Linked DNA regions of Bradyrhizobium diazoefficiens. The protein of the gene in region 1 interacts with the protein of each later gene in a pairwise test. Links are inferred from orthologs where the notes say so. Each region holds a gene or a part of one and is shown on either strand. Other genes may lie near its edges.

Region 1 (3,998 bases):
ACCGCATGGTCTCCGACACGTTGGTCTATCGCGTGCAGGACCCGAACGACCGTCGCAAGGTGCTGATGTTCATCTCCGACCGCGGCAAGGTGCTGTGTCGGAAACTCAACTCGCTCGCGGTCGACCAGGAAGAGCACATCCTGGAGAGCTACGGTGACAAGTCGACGAGCGAGCTGAAGCGGCTGCTGGAGAGCTTGATCGATAGCTCGAACTAAGGGGGCGCCTTTGCGCTTTCTCGCCGACGCGATAGCTGCACACCACACACTCAGCCGTCGTCGCCCGATTTAATCGGGCGATCCAGTATTCCAGAGACCGTCGTTGTTGAATCGAAAGGCCGCGGCGTACTGGGTCGCCCGGTCAAGCCGGACGACGACAGTGGAGGCTGAGGCGAGCGCTCAGCGCCTCACGTGCATGACAGCGCAGCTAACCTTACGCATACCGCCCGTGGCAATGCTTGTACTTCTTGCCTGAGCCGCAGGGGCAGTCCTCGTTGCGGCCGACCTTGCCCCAGCTTGCCGGGTTCTTGGGATCGCGCAGCGCCGCGTCGGTGGCCTGCGGGGCGAGCGTGACACTGGCAAGTGCCATCTCGTCTTCGCCGGTATCCGGGTTGAGCTTGTGCGCTTCCATCTGCGGCAACAGCGGGGCTTCCTGCTCCGGCGGGACGATCTCGACGCGCATCAACTGCGCGGTGACGGCCTCGCGCAGATGCGCGCTCATCTCCTGGAAGAGGTTGAAGGCCTCGGTCTTGTACTCCTGCAACGGATCGCGCTGGCCGTAGCCGCGCAGGCCGATGACCTGACGCAGATGGTCGAGCATGATCAGGTGCTCGCGCCAGAGATGGTCGAGCGTCTGCAGCAGGATGGTCTTCTCGACGTAACGCATCACGTCGGGGCCCCATTGCCCGACCTTGGCCGCCATGTGCTCGTCCGCGCGGGTCTCGATGCGCTTGAGCAGCTCCTCGTCGGCGATGCCCTCTTCCTTGGCCCAATCGTCGACCGGCAGATCGAGATCGAGCACGCGCTTCAGCTCTTCCTTCAGGCCGGCGACGTCCCACTGCTCGGCATAGGCATGCTCGGGCACGTGCTTGGCGACGAGGTCGTCGATGAAGGCATGGCGCATGTCGGTGACGGTCTCGGCGACGCTGTCGTCCTTCATCAGGTCGACGCGCTGGTCGAAGATCACCTTGCGCTGGTCGTTCTGGACGTTGTCGAACTTGAGCAGGTTCTTGCGGATGTCGAAGTTGCGCGCCTCGACCTTCTGCTGCGCCTTCTCCAAGGCCTTGTTGATCCAGGGATGGATGATGGCCTCGCCCTCTTGCAGGCCGAGACGCTGGAGCATGCTGTCAAGGCGATCCGAGCCGAAGATGCGCATCAGATCGTCTTCCAGCGACAGGAAGAACTTTGAGCGGCCGGGGTCGCCCTGGCGGCCGGAACGGCCGCGCAGCTGGTTGTCGATGCGGCGGGATTCATGCCGCTCCGAGCCGATGATGTAGAGGCCGCCCGGCTTCCTGACGGTCTTGGCCGGCTTCGAGCCCTTGGCCGGCTCGATCTCGACGGTCTCCTCGGCCTTCAGCACGATGTCGCGGAAGTGCTCGATGTCGGCCTTGATCTGCTCGATCTTCTTGGCCTTCTCGGCTTCGTCCTCGATGCCGGTGGTCTCCTGCTGGATGCGCATATCGAGCGAGCCGCCGAGCTTGATGTCGGTACCGCGGCCGGCCATGTTGGTCGCGATCGTGATCGCGCCGGGCACGCCGGCCTCGGCGACGATGTAGGCTTCCTGCTCGTGGAAGCGCGCGTTCAGGACCGCGAACAGCTTTGCCGGCTTGTTGGCGCGCGCCGCGGCGTACAGCTTCTGCATCGAATTTTCGTTGCCGAAATCGATCTGCCGATAGCCGTGCTTCTTGAGGTATTCGGCGATCACTTCCGATTTTTCGATCGAGGCAGTGCCGACCAGCACCGGCTGCAGCCGCGAATTGGCGCGCTCGATCTCGGAAAGGATCGCGGCGTATTTCTCGTTCTGAGTGCGATAGACCTCGTCGTCCTCGTCGAGACGGGCGACCGGCAGGTTGGTCGGGATTTCCACGACCTCGAGCTTGTAGATGTCGAACAACTCGTCGGCTTCGGTGAGCGCCGTGCCGGTCATGCCGGCGAGCTTTTCGTACATCCGGAAATAGTTCTGGAAAGTGATCGAAGCCAGCGTCTGGTTTTCCGGCTGGACCTGGACGTGCTCCTTGGCTTCCAGCGCCTGGTGCAAACCTTCGGAATACCGCCGGCCGGCCATCATGCGGCCGGTGAACTCGTCGATGATCACGACCTCGTCGTCGCGGACGATGTAGTCCTTGTCGCGGGTGAACAGCGTGTGGGCGCGCAGCGCCTGGTTGATGTGGTGCACGACGGAGACGTTCTCGACGTCGTAGAGCGACTCGCCCTTGAGCTGGCCGGCATCGCGCAGCAACGTCTCGATCTTCTCCATGCCGGCTTCGGTCAGCGTCACCGTGCGCTGCTTCTCGTCGACCTCGTAGTCGCTCTTGTCGAGCTTGGGCAGGAAGCCGTCGATCGTGTTGTAGAAGTCCGAGCGATCGTCGAGCGGGCCGGAGATGATCAGCGGCGTGCGGGCTTCGTCGATCAGGATGGAGTCGACTTCGTCGACGATGGCGTAGAAGTGCGGCCGCTGGACCATGTCCTCGAGCCGGTACTTCATATTGTCGCGCAGATAATCGAAGCCGTATTCGTTGTTGGTGCCGTAGGTGATGTCGCAGGCATAGGCCGCCTTGCGCTCGGCATCGTCGAGGCCGTGGACGATGACGCCGGTGGTCAGGCCGAGGAAGCCGTAAATCTGGCCCATCCAGCCGGAGTCGCGGCGGGCGAGGTAGTCGTTGACGGTGACGACGTGGACGCCCTTGCCGGCGAGCGCGTTGAGGTAGACCGCGAGCGTCGCCACCAGCGTCTTGCCTTCGCCGGTCTTCATCTCGGCGATGTCGCCCTCATGCAGCACCATGCCGCCGATCAGCTGGACGTCGAAATGGCGCTGGCCGAGCGTGCGCTTGGCGGCCTCGCGCACGGTGGCGAAGGCGGGCACCAGCAGGTCGTCGAGCGTCTTGCCCTCGGCGAGCTGCTTCTTGAACTCGACCGTGCGGGCCTTGAGCGCCTCGTCGGAGAGCTTCGAGACCTCCGCCTCCAGCGCGTTGATCGCGCTGACGCGGGACTGGTATCCCTTCACCCGCCGGTCGTTGGCGGAGCCGAAAAACTTGCGGGCGAGCGCGCCGATCATGCCTAGTTCCTGTGTTCGCGATTTAACCGCGTTGCAGCCAAGAAGTTGTCACCCATCTGCCTATCAACACACCGTGACGCCTGTTGGCGTCAGAGCCCGGACTGCGGGGGTCATCCGCCATATGGGTGGGAATTGGGCTAGTCTGGGTTCAACGGCCAAAAACGCAGCAAAACAAACGCCCTCGCCATGGTCGCGACCGGGCAGAGATATGGCCCGGTCAGGGCCTTGTCAACGGCGGGCGCATTGCGGCTAATTCATCATTTTGACAGACTTTTCGCGTTGCCAAGCCCCCCTGAATTGGGCGAGTGTCCGCCCGGCTTAAGCAGCCCTGCTTCAACATAAGGATTTTGCATGACCACCTCGTTCCCGGTAACCACCGGCCAGCGTTTCCGCCACGCGTCCGCCCTGGCTGGCTGCTTTGCCCTGGCGCTGTCCCTGGCGGTCGCCGGCCCGCTCCGGGCGGCCGACGATCCCGTTCTGGCCAAGGTCAATGGCGTTGAAATCAAGAAGAGTGACGTCGCCATGGCCGAGGAGGAGCTTGGACCGAGCCTCGCCCAGATGGACCCGGCGACCAAGGACGAGAACGTCCTGTCGTTCCTGATCGACATGAAGATCGTGGCCAAGGCCGCCGAGGACAAGAAGGTCGCCGACGGCGAGGAATTCAAGAAGCGGATGGCGTTCGCCCGCAACCGCCTGCTGATGGACAGCCTGCTGGCCCAGGAGGGCAA
Region 2 (3,116 bases), 7.5 Mb from region 1 along the record:
CGCCGATGCTGCCGTCCATCAGCTCTATCAAGGCGAGGCCGCACCCGCGATCGAGGCCGCCTTTCCCGGCACCACCGCGAACGGAAAGGTCGATCGTTCCAAACTGTCTGCGCGCGTGGTGCACGATCCCGCCGCGATCAAGCAGCTCGAGCAGATCGTTCACCCCATGCTCGGCGCCTCCCGGCAAAAATTCTTTGCCGATGCCGAAGCCGCCAAGGCACCGGTCGTGGTCCTGGATATTCCCCTGCTGTTCGAAACCGGCGGTGAGAAGCGGGTCGACGCCGTGGTCGTGGTCTCGACCTCGCCGGAAATCCAGCGCGAACGTGTGCTGGCGCGGGGAACCATGGACGAAGCAAAACTGGACGCCATCATCGCCAAGCAGACGCCTGATGCCGAAAAGCGCAAACGGGCCGATTTCGTCGTGGATACCTCACACGGACTTGAGCCGGTGCGCGCGCAAATCACGCACATCCTGGCCGAGGTCGTTAAGATGCCGCAGCGGCGAGCCTGATTCGCCGCCTCATACGGCACCACACATCATGCGCGAAATCGTTCTCGATACCGAAACCACCGGCCTCGATCCGCTCCGCGGCGATCGCCTGGTCGAAATCGGCTGCGTCGAGATCTTCAACCGCATGCCGACGGGACAGACGTACCACGTCTATATCAATCCTGAACGGGACATGCCGGCGGAAGCCTTTGCCGTGCATGGGCTGTCGGCCGAGTTTCTCTCGACCAAGCCGCTGTTCCACGAGGTCGTCGACGAATTTCTGGCGTTCGTCGGCGATGCGCCGCTGGTGATCCACAACGCTTCGTTCGACATCAGCTTCATCAATGCCGAGCTCGACCGGATCAAGCGTGCCGCGATCCCGCGCGAGCGGCTGGTCGATACGCTGCTGCTGGCGCGGCGCAAGCATCCCGGTGTGTCGAACCGGCTCGACGATCTCTGCTCGCGCTACTCGATCGACAATTCACGCCGCACCAAGCACGGCGCGCTGCTCGATTCCGAACTGCTCGCGGAGGTCTATGTCGATCTGGTCGGGGCGCGGCAGTCGCAGCTGCTGCTGGCGTCAGACGCCCAGGAGATTCGCGTCAATGCCGCTGGCGATGCGCCGCGGCGGCAGCGGTCTGTGCCGCTCGCGCCGCGGGTTTCAGACGCCGAGCGCGAAGCCCACCGGGCTTTCATCGCAACGCTCGGCGACAAGGTGATCTGGAACGAGTTTTTGGCCGCTCCAGTTGCCGTCACTCCGGCTGGTTAGGCCTGACCGGTCTGACCACCAGCGGCCATTTGCCGCTCCATGTTCTGGCGATAGAGACCGACGAAATCGACCGGGTCCAGCATCAGCGGCGGGAACCCGCCGTCGCGCACGGCGGTCGCGATGATCTCGCGGGCGAACGGGAATAGCAGGCGCGGGCATTCGATCATGACCAGCGGATGCAGGTTCTCCTTCGGCACGTTGACGATCCGGAACACGCCGGCATAGGCGAGCTCGAACGAGAACATCACCTTGCCCGCGTTCTCGGCCTTGCCTTCGACCGACAGCGTCACCTCGAACTCGGATTCGCTGAGGTTGTTGGCGCTGACATTGATCTGGATGTTGATCTGGGGCGCCTGGCTTTGCGGCTGGAGCGAGGTCGGCGCGTTCGGATTTTCGAACGAAAGGTCCTTGGTATATTGCGCCAGCACGTTGAGCTGGGGAGCAGCCTGGGCCGCCTCGGGAGGGGTGCCGTTACCGTTGGTCATCAGAGTGTCTCCTTACCCGATTTGGGCTGAATTTCGCGGCGGTTGGCTAACATAGGGCCGCCTCATTCCACAAGGACGAACGGCTCCGGACGGTCGATCCGGGCCACGCCTACAACTGTGACGTTCCGCCCGCCCCGGACCCGAAATCGCACGTTAAACGCTTGAAGATGCGCGATTTCCGGCCAGGATCGGGTTTCCCCTTAAGCATAAAACGCGCTACACTTGATGCTGTGCCAAAAGGCGCCATTGGCCGGGCATGATTTCGTGCCTACATCCGACGGACGCGACGCGCAGGCCCAAAACCGGTCCTAAAATGGTGATGTAGCCTTGCCGTTCCGGTATGGAACGGTCTACTGGCCGGATTGATTTTCCCGGCAGCGACCCCAAAGAAGACCTGAGAAAAGACCAGAAAGCGATACGACGTGGACATCTACACCATCATCTTCCTTGCGCTGGCGGTCTTTATTTTCCTGCGGCTGCGCAGCGTGCTGGGGCAACGGACCGGCAATGAGCGGCCGCCGTTCGACCGCACGGCTCGTAATGCGCTTGGGGGTGCCCCGGACAAGAATGTCGTGACCATGCCGGGCAAGGTGATCGACCAGGCGCCGCTGGCGCCGACGGCCGAGCCCGCTCCGCCCTCCGACCGCTGGAAGGGGCTGACCGAGCCGGGCACCGCGCTCGCCCAGGGCCTCGATGCCATCGTCGACAGGGATTCCACCTTCGATCCGCGCCACTTCATCTCGGGCGCCCGCGGCGCCTATGAGATGATCGTGCTGGCCTTCGCCAATGGCGATCGCCGCGCGCTGCGCGACCTGTTGTCGTCCGAGGTCTATGAAAGCTTCGACGCCGCAATCAAGGACCGCGAGAAGAACGAGCAGAAGACCGAGACGCGCTTCGTCTCGATCGACAAGGCCGAGCTGGTCGGCGCCGAGCTGCGCGATCGCACGGCCCAGCTCACGATCCGGTTCGTCTCCCAGATGATCTCGGCCACCCGCGACAAGGCCGGCAACATCGTCGACGGCAACCCTGACACGGTCGCCGACATTACCGACATCTGGACTTTCGCCCGCGATATCACCTCTCGCGATCCGAACTGGAAGCTGGTTGGCACCGGAAGCGCGAATTAAGAGTTTCCTGAAGAACAGCGCGACGGCGCTTTGCGCAGGTGTCGTCGTGCTGGCTTCGTTTTCGCTTGGCGCCGAGGCTGCGCGGCGCCACTACCGCAGCCATTACCATCATCTTCCCGACGTGGCCGCGATTCCTCCGCGGGCGTTGCCCTATCCGCAGCTCCCTCTCCCGTTCGAAATTCCCGGCGCACAATATTTGCCGCTGGTCTGGGCGGACGTGAAGGGCTGGAGCGATGACGATCATC

The links. The genes of interacting proteins can lie anywhere in the genome.
Region 2: the proteins of secA (region 1) and secB interact in binary tests that used the Escherichia coli proteins (3 or more experiments, as listed by UniProt). The link is inferred for Bradyrhizobium diazoefficiens from one-to-one orthologs.

What each region holds. Positions count from the first base shown.
Region 1 is NZ_CP067102.1:7,818,297-7,822,294, forward strand. What follows is about bases 230-3,638. They hold secA (preprotein translocase subunit SecA), read right to left. Parts: upstream 3,271-3,638; coding sequence 430-3,270; downstream 230-429. Other genes in these bases: JJC00_RS36545 (peptidylprolyl isomerase), read left to right, coding at 3,622-3,638. Outside these bases: JJC00_RS36535 (MarR family winged helix-turn-helix transcriptional regulator), read left to right, coding at 1-215; more of JJC00_RS36545, read left to right, coding at 3,639-3,998. UniProt on the Escherichia coli protein: Required for protein export, interacts with the SecYEG preprotein conducting channel.
Region 2 is NZ_CP067102.1:280,841-283,956, reverse strand. What follows is about bases 1-2,822. They hold secB (protein-export chaperone SecB), read right to left. Parts: upstream 1,745-2,822; coding sequence 1,256-1,744; downstream 1-1,255. Other genes in these bases: JJC00_RS01225 (Tim44/TimA family putative adaptor protein), read left to right, coding at 2,167-2,822; dnaQ (DNA polymerase III subunit epsilon), read left to right, coding at 540-1,259; coaE (dephospho-CoA kinase), read left to right, coding at 1-511. Outside these bases: more of JJC00_RS01225, read left to right, coding at 2,823-2,871; mltA (murein transglycosylase A), read left to right, coding at 2,849-3,116. UniProt on the Escherichia coli protein: One of the proteins required for the normal export of some preproteins out of the cell cytoplasm. It is a molecular chaperone that binds to a subset of precursor proteins, maintaining them in a translocation-competent state.